Regions from separate parts of the Rhizobium sp. ZPR4 genome, predicted to be linked through region 1. Evidence: riboswitches for the same ligand, from Rfam matches in the RefSeq annotation. Region 1 holds a riboswitch; the other holds the start of a gene.
The links. Region 1 has a riboswitch for S-adenosylmethionine ahead of ABOK31_RS00740 (O-succinylhomoserine sulfhydrylase). Riboswitches for the same ligand answer to the same signal wherever they lie in the genome.
Positions count from the first base shown of each region.

Region 2: it holds a riboswitch for S-adenosylmethionine, as region 1 does, so the genes downstream of both, metA (homoserine O-succinyltransferase) here and ABOK31_RS00740 (O-succinylhomoserine sulfhydrylase) in region 1, are expected to answer to the same signal.

Region 1 is NZ_CP157967.1:142,676-148,440, forward strand. It holds gene argF (ornithine carbamoyltransferase) at 1-421, shown strand, start outside; gene ABOK31_RS00725 (Hsp33 family molecular chaperone) at 470-1,459, shown strand; gene apaG (Co2+/Mg2+ efflux protein ApaG) at 1,480-1,872, opposite strand; gene ABOK31_RS00735 (DNA helicase) at 2,486-3,199, shown strand; gene ABOK31_RS00740 (O-succinylhomoserine sulfhydrylase) at 3,280-4,467, opposite strand; SAM riboswitch at 4,511-4,589, opposite strand; gene ABOK31_RS00745 (2'-deoxycytidine 5'-triphosphate deaminase) at 4,662-5,756, shown strand.
Region 2 is NZ_CP157967.1:3,291,459-3,297,223, reverse strand. It holds gene ABOK31_RS15915 (hypothetical protein) at 26-517, opposite strand; gene ABOK31_RS15910 (VWA domain-containing protein) at 628-1,821, opposite strand; gene metA (homoserine O-succinyltransferase) at 1,825-2,751, opposite strand; SAM riboswitch at 2,800-2,877, opposite strand; gene ABOK31_RS15900 (NUDIX domain-containing protein) at 2,954-3,376, opposite strand; gene ABOK31_RS15895 (MoxR family ATPase) at 3,376-4,218, opposite strand; gene ABOK31_RS15890 (ABC transporter ATP-binding protein/permease) at 4,382-5,765, shown strand, end outside.

The DNA.
Region 1 (5,765 bases):
TTCGCTGATCGAAGGGGCGGCTCGTTTCGGCTATCGCATGAATATGGCGGTACCCCTTGGTTCCGAGCCCAAGGATCACTATCTGAACTGGGCCCGCAACGAGGGCGCCGAAATCATGCTCTCGCATGATGCAGACCGTGCGGTCGCCGGCGTCGATTGCGTGGTAACCGATACCTGGGTTTCCATGAATCAGGAACACCGGGCTCGCGGTCACAACGTCTTCCAGCCCTATCAGGTCAACAAGGCTTTGATGGCACAGGCCGGCAAAGACGCGTTGTTCATGCACTGCCTGCCCGCCCATCGCGGGGAGGAGGTGACGGACGAGGTGATCGACGGTCCGCAATCCGTTGTCTTCGATGAGGCGGAAAACCGCCTTCATGCGCAAAAGTCGATTCTTGCTTGGTGCCTGGGCGCGATCTGAAGATATCAAACCGCGTCTCAAGGGCGCGGGCGCAGTAGGAGTAAAGCAATGGCCGAAAATGCCGCAACGCTGGGTCAGTTCGATTTTGCCGGTGACGATCATGTCGTTCCCTTCCAGGTGGAAGGGTTGGATGTGCGCGGCCGTGCCGTGCAGCTTGGTCCGCTGCTGGACGCGATCCTCGCCCGGCACGACTATCCGACGCCGGTTGCGCGCCTTCTGGCCGAGGCGATCGTCCTTACCGTCCTGCTCGGCACATCGCTGAAGTTTGAAGGCAAGTTCACCGTGCAGACCAAGGGCGATGGTCCCGTCGACCTTCTGGTCGCCGATTTCACGACGCCGGAAAATGTTCGCGCCTATGCCCGCTTCGACGAAGAGGCTTTGGCAAAGGCTGTCGCCGAAGGCCGGACAGAGCCCGAGCAGCTGCTCGGCAAGGGCGTGCTCGCCTTCACCATCGATCAGGGGCGTTTCAGCCAGCCCTATCAGGGTATCGTCGCGCTCGATGGTGCCTCGCTCGAGGAGATCGCCGGTACTTATTTTCGCCAGTCGGAACAGATACCGACGCGCGTGCGCCTCGGCGCTGCAGAACTCTTCGATCGCGACGAGAATGGCAAGCCGCGTCACCGCTGGCGCGCGGGCGGCCTGATTGCCCAGTTCCTGCCGGAAGCTCCAGAGCGCATGCGCCAGCCTGATCTTCACGGCGGCGACGGCGACGAGGGTCTGCGCGATCATGTCGAGGACGACGCCTGGGCGGAAGCGCGCAGCCTGGTGGAAACCATCGATGCCGACGAGTTGACGGACCCGCAGGTGGGCACCGAGCGGCTTCTCTACCGTCTCTTCCACGAGCGCGGCGTACGCGTCTATGAACCGAAGGCCGTCTACGATCGCTGTTCGTGCTCGCGTGACAAGCTGAAGGGCGTCTTGAAGGGTTTTACGGCCGAGGAAATCGAGGCCAGCCAGGAGAATGGCGAAATCGCCGTGACCTGCGAGTTCTGCTCGACGACCTATCGCTTCGAAGTGGCTGAAATAGAAGCGGCTTGACGCTGCCCGGTTGCGGCGGCTCAGTTCAGCGTGCGCAACAGGTTCGGCGTATCCAGCGAAAAGGCGGGGATCTTGACATGGAAGAGTTCCCCGTCGTCCGTTTCCATCTGGTAGTGGCCAAACATCATGCCTGACGGGGTGTCCAACGGGCAGCCGGAAGAATATTCATAGGTATCACCGGGTTTCAGATGCGGCTGCTCGCCGACGACGCCTGGCCCCGTCACTTCATCCACCATGCCGTTCATGTCGGTGATGTGCCAGTAGCGCGTCACCAGTTTCACGGCCTGCTCCGAGTGGTTGGAAATGACGATGCGGTATCCCCAGACATAACGATCATCGTCCGGATCGGATTGCTCCTCCAGATAAAACGGCTCTACAACCACTTCGATGTCGCGTGTTAGGGCGCGATACATGCCTGATACCTTGCCACTGCTCTGAAACGTTGAGCGCTCCATGAAGCCCTCATTGTCGTTTCAGCATTTTCAAGTCTGCGGCATATTATCCGCTTTCCACCGCTCCCGCAAAGCGCGGGATATTTAGCGGTATCCTATAACCAATCCATTCCGTCAAGGAACGGCGTGATGAAATCTGGCTCATGGTGCCGGACCGTTCTGAAATTCAGCTATTACGGCCGATGAAAAAGGTTAGTCCTTTCTTCTCAAAGTATCTTGTTTCGCTCGTCATTTAATCTCGTCTACCATAATGCCCGCTGACGGAGCATGCGGCGGGCAGATACGCTTGCCGCAATTGCTGGTGCACTTCAATGATCGGTCGTCACATCTGATCACCGGCTGTTAAAATCTCCCGGCCATATAACCCCTGTTCTTTCTTTATGTTCCTTGGAGGGAACTTGCCCGGATTCCCTGCCAGGAGGATTTCGGCTATGATCTGATTCTGGCATGGCCCGTGCCTCCCCCCTCCACTCGGGAAAGTATATTTCATGCGGGGCCGTCGATATCCAAACCGACTGTTTGAGCACCTGGCATAAGGAGGGGTTGCGGTCATTGCTCGCAATAGGAGGTTTAGATGAGGCTTTCTGCCCCTGTTTATCATTTGAAGCGTAAGGCGAAGCTCCTGTCTCGCCAGCAGAATATCCCCTTGCACGCCGCGCTGGATCGCGTCGCGGCTGGTGAAGGTTTTGAAGGCTGGAGCTTGCTTGCAAGTAAAACCAGCTCAGCCGTGCCAATCGGCGAGTTGTATTCGCGTCTGAGCCCGGGCGATCTGGTGTTAGTCGGCGCGCGGCCCGGCCATGGCAAGACCTTGATGAGCTTGAGGCTCGCCGTCGAAGCCATGAAGGCCGGCAATCGCAGCGTCTTCTTCACGCTGGAGGACACGGAAAAGGTCGTTCTGGACCGTTTCCCGGTCATCGGTGCCGATCACGCGGAATTTGCCGATCTGTTCGAGTTCGACAATTCCGACGCCATCAGTGGCGACTATATCGTCGAGAGGCTGGCCCAGGCGTCGCGCGGCACGCTGGCGGTGATCGATTTTCTGCAGCTGCTGGATCAGAAGCGTGAGAAGCCGGAACTGATGATCCAGGTTCAGACGTTGAAGGCGTTTGCGCGTGCGGGAGGTGTGATCGTCGTCTTCATCTCGCAGATCGACCGGTCTTACGATCCGGCGCTGAAACCCGTGCCCGATCTTGCGGATGTTCGCCTACCGAATCCGCTGGATCTCGGGCTGTTCGACAAGATGGTCTTCCTGAACAACGGTCGGGTTCAGTTCAAGGCCGCCAGCTGACGGCTGCCGTTCCTGCCATCGCCCGATGAGATGAAGGCAGGTCGAGCCGCCCGGAGAAAATCCGGGCGGCTCGATTGATATCAGGCGGAAACCTGCTCGAGCGCGCGGGCGAAATCCTCGACCAGATCGGCGCTGTCTTCGATGCCGGCGGAGAAGCGCACGGTGCCCGGCGAAATGCCGAGCTCGGCGCGGGCCTCGTCGGTGAGGTTCTTGTGCGTCGTGGTGGCCGGATGGGTGATCAGGCTCTTCGAGTCGCCGAGATTGTTGGAAATCTTCACGATCTCCAGTGCGTTCTGCAGCTTGAAGGCCGCTTCCTTGCCGCCCTTGAGCTCAAAGGCGACGAGGGTCGAGCCGCCGCTCATCTGCTTGGCGATGATATCGGCCTGCGGATGGTCCTTGCGGCCCGGATAGATCACGCGAGCGACCTTGTTTCCCTGCTCGGCGAGGAAATCGGCTACCTTGGAGGCGTTCGCCGTCTGCTGCGCAACGCGCAGCGGCAGCGTTTCGATGCCCTTCAGCAGCGTCCAGGCCGTAAACGGCGACATGGCCGGGCCGGTGTGGCGGAAATAGTCCTGCAGGTTCTCGTCGATCCACTGCTTGTCGGAGAGGATGACGCCGCCCAGCGAACGGCCCTGGCCGTCGATATGCTTGGTGGCGGAATAGACGACGATATGGGCGCCGAGTTCCAGCGGCTTCTGGAAGAGCGGCGTCGCAAAGACGTTGTCGACCACGACCTTGGCGCCGATCTGGTTGGCGAGCTTGGCGACGGCTGAGATATCGACCACTTCCAGCGTCGGGTTGGTCGGGCTTTCGAGGAAGAAGACCTTGGTATTCGGGCGGATGGCCTTTTCCCAGTTCTCGGTGAAGCGGCCGTCGACCAGCGTGCATTCGATGCCGTATTTCGGCGCGAGCGTCTCGACCACCCAGCGGCAGGAGCCGAAAAGGGCGCGGGCAGCGACGATATGATCGCCTGCCTTCAGCTGGCAGAGGATGGCGGCGGAAACGGCGGCCATGCCCGAAGCCGTGGCGCGAGCATCTTCAGCGCCTTCCAGCGCGCACATGCGCTTTTCGAACATGTCGTTGGTCGGGCTGCCGTAGCGGGCGTAGATGAAACCGTCCGTCTCGCCCTTGAAGCGAGCTTCCGCCGCTTCCGAGGTGTCATAGACGAAGCCCTGGGTCAGGTAGATTGCTTCGGAGGTCTCGCCGAACTGCGAACGAAGCGTTCCGTTGTGTACGAGCTGGGTTGCGGGGCGCCAAGTCTTGCTCATGCCATCACCACTTTCAAAACAAAAAAACCGGTCGCGAAAGCAGACCGGTTCAACCCCGGTCTTTTTAGCCATTTGTTTAACGTGGCTGCAAGCCGACCGGCCAAATCACCACGGGATAAGTTGCAATACTGCCGTTGACGGCTTGCGTCAATTCCCCGAGTTTGGTTTTGTCTGCGGCAAATTATGAGAGAAGCATGATGGCTCGCAATACTGGAATTCTGGCCGACCGCGCCATTGCAGCGCTCTTCGAAACGGGGCGGCTGACGAGCGAGAGAGAACTGGATGTCGATCAGATCCAGCCGGCAAGCCTTGATCTGCGGCTCAGCTCGCATGCTTTTCGCGTCCGCGCCAGCTTCATGCCAGGCCCGTCGCATCTGGTCGCCGACAAGCTCGACCGGCTGAAGCTCCACGTCGTTGATCTCTCTGAAGGCGCAGTGCTCGAGACCGGCTGCGTTTACATCGTGCCGCTGATGGAGCGCCTCGACCTGCCCGAAGACATGTCGGCTTCGGCCAATCCGAAGAGCTCCACCGGCCGTCTCGACATCTTTACCCGCGTCATCACTGACCGGGCGCAGGAGTTCGACAAGATCCCGGCCGGCTATTCCGGCCCGCTCTATCTCGAAATCAGCCCGCGCACCTTCCCGATTGTCGTGCGTCGTGGTTCGCGCCTGTCGCAAATCCGCTTCCGCGTCGGCCAGGCCCTGCTCACCGAGCCGGAACTTCTGGCGCTGCACGAGACGGAAACGCTGGTTGCCAGCAAGAAGCCGAATATCACCGGCGGCGGCATTGCATTGTCGATCGACCTCGCCGGCGACAAGGAAGGGCTGATCGGCTATCGCGGCAAGCACCACACGGCGGTCGTCGATGTCGACAAGAAGGCGCAGCACGATATTTTCGATTTCTGGGAGCCGCTCTATAGCCGTGGCCGTACCGAGCTGATCCTCGACCCGGACGAGTTCTATATCCTCGTTTCGCGCGAAGCGGTGCACGTTCCCCCGCACTTTGCCGCCGAAATGACGCCGTTCGATCCGCTGGTCGGCGAATTCCGCGTCCATTATGCCGGCTTCTTCGATCCGGGCTTCGGCCATGCGCCGGCCGGCGGCCGCGGCAGCCGCGCGGTGCTCGAAGTGCGCAGCCATGAGGTGCCCTTCATCCTCGAGGACGGCCAGATCGTCGGCCGCCTGATCTACGAACACATGCTGGAACAGCCGAGCAGCCTCTACGGCTCCGGCCTTGGCTCCAACTACCAGGCACAGGGCCTGAAGCTCTCGAAGCACTTCCGGCTCTAGACGTCCACC
Region 2 (5,765 bases), 910 kb from region 1:
AGGTCTGATTAGGCTTTGCCCATAACTAGTAGACTGACACGTTATGCTGTGAATGTGAGGCGCATAAGAAAGGCAGTCGATTTCGTCCTGATCCGTCCGGCTTGTCGTGAAGAGAGTTGGTTGTCTGTCTGCTGAAAAGCGTGCGAATTAATTGGTTCGACCCATCCGCTTTTTCGGCCTCCATGATCACCATCAACCTGTCACCGCGAACGGCGAGAAGGATATGGAACGCCTTTTGACCGTATTTTTCCATATAGGAGCTCCAGCGTCCTATACCCGCCGCGTAACTCGCGTTTCCATAACTGCTCGTCTCCGCAGTAGCGCTCCAGCCATTGCTGGTGCTGATCCTCATAAACCTGCCCTGCCTGATTATTCCCATGCGGCACTTTTCACCGACGCTGGCGTTGGAGTCGATCTGTTCCCATTGTCCGGAGAAGCCCCCTTCTTCGGATCTTGCTTGCTGCGAAACGAGCAAAATGGTTGCGATGAAGAGAAGAAATTTCACAGCGTAGTGCACGCATATCTCCACCGATTTCCCCGAAGATGCGGGGAGGTATCTATCATCCTTCTCTTTCTACAAATGGTTGTGGTTATTTGGTGGCGCCGCGAGAGGCAAATGCTGAACATTCAGCGCGATAATTCCCGCGTCGCCTTTTCCAGCCCGCCGAGTGTCAGAGGGTACATGCGGTCGCTCATCAGCCGCCGGATCATCGAGATCGAGGTCGTATGGCCCCAATAGCTTTCCGGCACGGGGTTGATCCAGATGCATTTGCGGAAATGGCCGGTCATCCGGGCGAGCCAGGCTTGCCCTGCCTCCTTGTTCCAATGCTCGACCGAGCCGCCGGGCTGTGTGATCTCGTAGGGGCTCATCGAGGCGTCGCCGACGAAAACGACACGGTAGTCGGGGCCGAAGGTGCGGATCAGGTCCGTCGTTGCAGTAATGTCGACGCGCCGGCGGCGATTGTCCTTCCAGACACCTTCATAGAGGCAGTTGTGGAAGTAGAAATATTCCATGTGACGAAACTCCGCGCGGGCGGCGGAGAAGAGTTCCTCGACAACGCGGATATGGTCGTCCATCGAGCCGCCGACATCGAAGAACATCAGGAGTTTGACGGCGTTGCGGCGCTCCGGCCGCGTCTGGACGTCGAGATAGCCATGCTCGGCGGTGGAGCGGATGGTGCCGAAGAGATCCAGCTCCTCGGCTGCCCCCTCGCGCACCCAGCGGCGCAGGCGTTTCAGCGCCACTTTGATGTTGCGGGTGCCGAGCTCGACGCCGTCGTCGAGATTCTGGAAGTCGCGCCGATCCCAGACTTTTACCGCGCGGCGGTGGCGCGATGTTTCCTGGCCGATGCGCACGCCTTCCGGATTGTAGCCATAGGCGCCGAAGGGCGAGGTGCCTGCCGTGCCGATCCACTTCGAGCCGCCCTGGTGCCGGCCCTTCTGCTCGGCCAGCCGCTCACGCAGCGTCTCCATCAGTCTGTCGAAGCCGCCGAGCGCCTCGATCTCTCGTCTTTCCTCTTCGGTCAGATACCGCTCGGTGAGCTTGCGCAGCCATTCCTCGGGTATGGCCCTCGGCTCGACCACATCGCCCTCGGTATTGCCGCCGATCGCTTCCACGCCGCGGAAATAGTCGGCGAAGACCTGATCGAAGCGATCGATGAAGCGCTCGTCCTTGATCAGCGTCGCGCGGGCTAGATAGTAGAAGGCCTCGACGTCGTAATCGGCAATCCCTTCTTCCATTCCCCCGAGCAGCGACAGGAATTCCCGGAGCGTCACCGGCACCTTCGCTTCCTTCAGTTTCAGGAAGAAGGGAATGAACAAGCCTCAGGTCCTTTCCTGGCCGATCTCCTCCAGATCATACGGCGTGGTCTGGTAGATCTCGTTGATCCAGTTGCCGAAGAACAGATGCGCGTGGCTGCGCCACCGGTTCTGCGGGGAGATTTCCGGGTCGTTATGCGGGAAGTAGTTGTGCGGCATCTTGATCGGCACGCCCGCATTCACATCGCGGAAATATTCGTCCGCCAGCGAGGTGGAATCATACTCCACGTGATTGAACATGTAGAGCCGGTTGCAGGCCTGTTCGTGCACGAGGCAGACGCCCATTTCGCTCGAATCCATCAGGATCTGCAGGCCGGGCACTTTTTCGATGTCGGTGCGCTTTACCTCGGTCCAGCGCGAGACCGGAATGGCGAAATCGTCGGAGAAGCCGTTGAGATAGACTGAGGAGGGTTTCAGGTTCTGGTGGCGATAGACGCCAAAGGCCTTTTCCGTCAGCGTATATTTCGGCACGTTGTGGAAATGGTAGATCGCCGCCATCGCGCCCCAGCAGACGTTCAGCGTCGAATGGACGTTGGTGGCGGTCCACTCGAAGATCTCCTGCATCTCTTTCCAGTAGGTGACGTCTTCATAGTTCAGCAGCTCGATCGGCGCGCCGGTGATGATGAAGCCGTCGAACTTGCGGTGCTTCACTTCTTCCCAGGTCTCGTAGAAAGCAAGCAGATGCTCCTCGGAGGTGTTCTTTGCCTTGTGCGCGCCGATGCGCACCAGCGAGAACTCCACCTGCAGCGGCGATGCGCCGACCAGGCGCGCCATCTGGACCTCGGTCTTGATCTTGTTCGGCATGAGGTTCAAGAGCCCGATCTGAAGGGGGCGGATATCCTGACGGAACGCCACCGTTTCGGTCATCACCCGCACACCCTCATTCTGAAGGGTTTCAAACGCGGGGAGCGTATCGGGAATCTTGATGGGCATCTTTTCACTCGCCAAATACAAAAAAACCGGCCGCGATCATGAATCGCTACCGGTCCGCACGCGGCCCTTTAGCGACTTATTTAACGTGGCTGCAAGCCGGCCGGCCAAATCACCACGAGAGAGATTTCATAAACCTGTCATTCCGGCGGGTCAATGGGCTAACGGGTCGCCCGTGCGGCCGCTCTCTGGTGTCGTTTCTCCCTCACAGATGGTCGAGAAGTGCGTCCATGTCGTAGCCCAGGCGCTTCCGCGCTTCGGCAACCGGTATCCAGAAAAAGCGAAAGCGGATGGGTTCGCCGCCGCCAAAGGGCATCGTTTCGAAATGATGCCATTCGGCCGGTGTCGCTTCAGGCACATGGCAGCGAAAATAATGCCGGCGATAGAGATGGCTACGCCCATTCTTTTCAAATCGATAATCACTAACGCCGAGGGGATGAATGGCATCCGCAATCAATCCGGTCTCCTCGGCAAATTCGCGCGCTGCTGCCAGAGCCAGATCTTCGCCTTCCTCGACCGTACCGCCCGGCACCTGCGGTTCGATCGTTGGGAAATCCGGCTCGTCGAAGACAAGCAAATGTCCATCCCGAACGGCGTAGATCAGGACCTTGACGGCATCCGGCTGCATTATTTTCCTTGCCCTCGCGCCATGAAGGCCAGCCGTTCGAAGAGATGGACATCCTGCTCGTTCTTCAGCAATGCGCCATGCAGCTTCGGCAGCGCGTTCTTCGCATCGGCGCGCAGCGTTTCGGGATCGACGTCGTCGGCGACCAGCAGGCGAATCCAGTCGAGGGCTTCGGAGGTCGAGGGTTTCTTCTTCAGGCCCGACACGTCTCGAATTTCGAAGAATTGCGTCAGCGCCGCATGGACGAGTGATTGCTTGATGCCGGGATAATGCACCTCGACGATGCGCTTCAGCGTCTCCATGTCGGGAAAACGGATATAGTGGAAGAAACAGCGGCGCAGGAAGGCATCCGGCAATTCCTTCTCGTTGTTCGAGGTGATGATGACGATCGGGCGGATCGCGGCCTGGATCGTTTCGCCGGTCTCGTAGACATGGAATTCCATGCGGTCGAGTTCCTGCAGGAGATCGTTCGGGAATTCGATATCGGCCTTGTCGATCTCGTCGATCAGCAGCACGCACTTCTTCGGTGAGGTGAAGGCCTGCCAGAGCTTGCCCTGGCGGATATAGTTCCTGACATCATGAACTCTGATGTCGCCGAGCTGGCTGTCGCGCAGGCGAGAGACTGCATCGTATTCGTAGAGACCCTGTTGGGCCTTCGTCGTCGATTTGACATTCCATTCGATAAGGTCGAGGCCGAGGGCGGCGGCCACCTGGCGTGCAAGTTCGGTCTTGCCCGTACCGGGCTCGCCCTTTACCAGAAGCGGGCGCTCCAGTCTTATGGCGGCGTTGACGGCGACCATCAGATCCTTGTCGGCGATATAGTCGGCAGTTCCCTGGAATTGCATCGGAAGGCTTTCTCAATCTTTCGAGTGCAAGCTAATTGCTGACCTTATTCGGTTCAAGACGCGAAACCGTGTATATAGGAATGTGATCCCACCGATCTATTGCAAGGGTGGACATGAGGGCGGGTCATGATTAACTGACGGGACGCGTCGCAGGGAAGTGCTGATGGCAGTTGAAAAGCAAGCCAAGCCGAATATCCAGGGAAACGAACAGGTCGGATACGATTTGAGCCTTTTCTTTCGGCTGAGGATGATGTTCTCCGCTTTCTGGAATTCGGCTGTTCGCATCAAGATCATTTCCCTGACTGTCGCGCTCTTCGTGATCATTCTGGTCACGGCCTATGTCCAGGTGCTGCTCAATAGCTGGAATGCGCCCTTCTACGATTCGCTGGCAAGGCGCGATATTTCCGCTTTCTTCCATCAGCTCGGCGTCTTCGGCATCATAGCTGGCTCGCTGCTGGTCCTCAACGTCGTCCAGGCCTGGCTCAACCAGATGACCGCGCTCTATATGCGCGAAGGGCTGGCGCGCGATCTGGTCGATCAATGGCTGCAGGCCAAGCGTGCGCTTCGCCTTGCTTCCTCCGGTCTTATCGGCGTCAATCCCGACCAGCGGCTGCATGAGGACGCCCGCAATCTTGCCGAAAGCTCGACCGGTCTGGCCATCGGCCTGGTGCAGGCGACGATCCTGCTTTTGAGCTTCATCGGCGTGCTCTGGGAGCTCTCCAGCGGCATGGTTTTTCACCTCAGGGGCATGAGCTTCTCCATTCCGGGCTATATGGTCTGGGCGGCGATCCTTTATGCCGGATCGGCGTCCTTCCTCAGTCAATTCGTCGGCCGCCGTCTGGTGCGGCTGAACGCGGATCGCTATTCGAAGGAGGCTGAGCTGCGCTTCGCGCTCATGCATGCCAACGAGCACATGCCGGCGATCACGATTGCCGGCGGCGAGGAGAACGAGCGCCGGCGGATCAATCTCGATATATCAGCCGTGCTTGCCGTCATCCGCCAGCTCGCCATTGCCAATACCAATCTTACCTGGGTTTCTGCCGGCTACGGCTGGCTGGTGCTGATCATTCCCATCCTCGTTGCCGCGCCCGCCTATTTCTCCGGCGGCCTGACCTTCGGCCAGCTGATGGTGGCGGTTGGCGCCTTCAATCAGGTCAATTCCGCGCTGCGCTGGTATGTCGCCAATTTCGGCCCGATTGCCGAATGGCGTGCCACGCTGATGCGCGTGACCGATTTCCGCAAGGCGCTGACGGAAATGGACGACAAGACGCCGATGCCGCACACCCTCGTCTTCGAAAAGGCGGCACCGGGCACGATGGTTTGGACCGATCTGGAGATTTCGACGAAGACCAATGACGAGGCGACGGAAAACGGCTTCCGGATCGCGGAAGGTACCGTGACGATCAATGCTGGCGAGCATGTGATGATCAACGGCGATCACGGCGTGAACCGCAGGCTGCTGTTCGAGGTGCTGGCGCATCAATGGTACAGCGGTTCCGGCACGGTCAGCCTGCCACCGATGGACGATATGCTGTTTGTGCCGCACA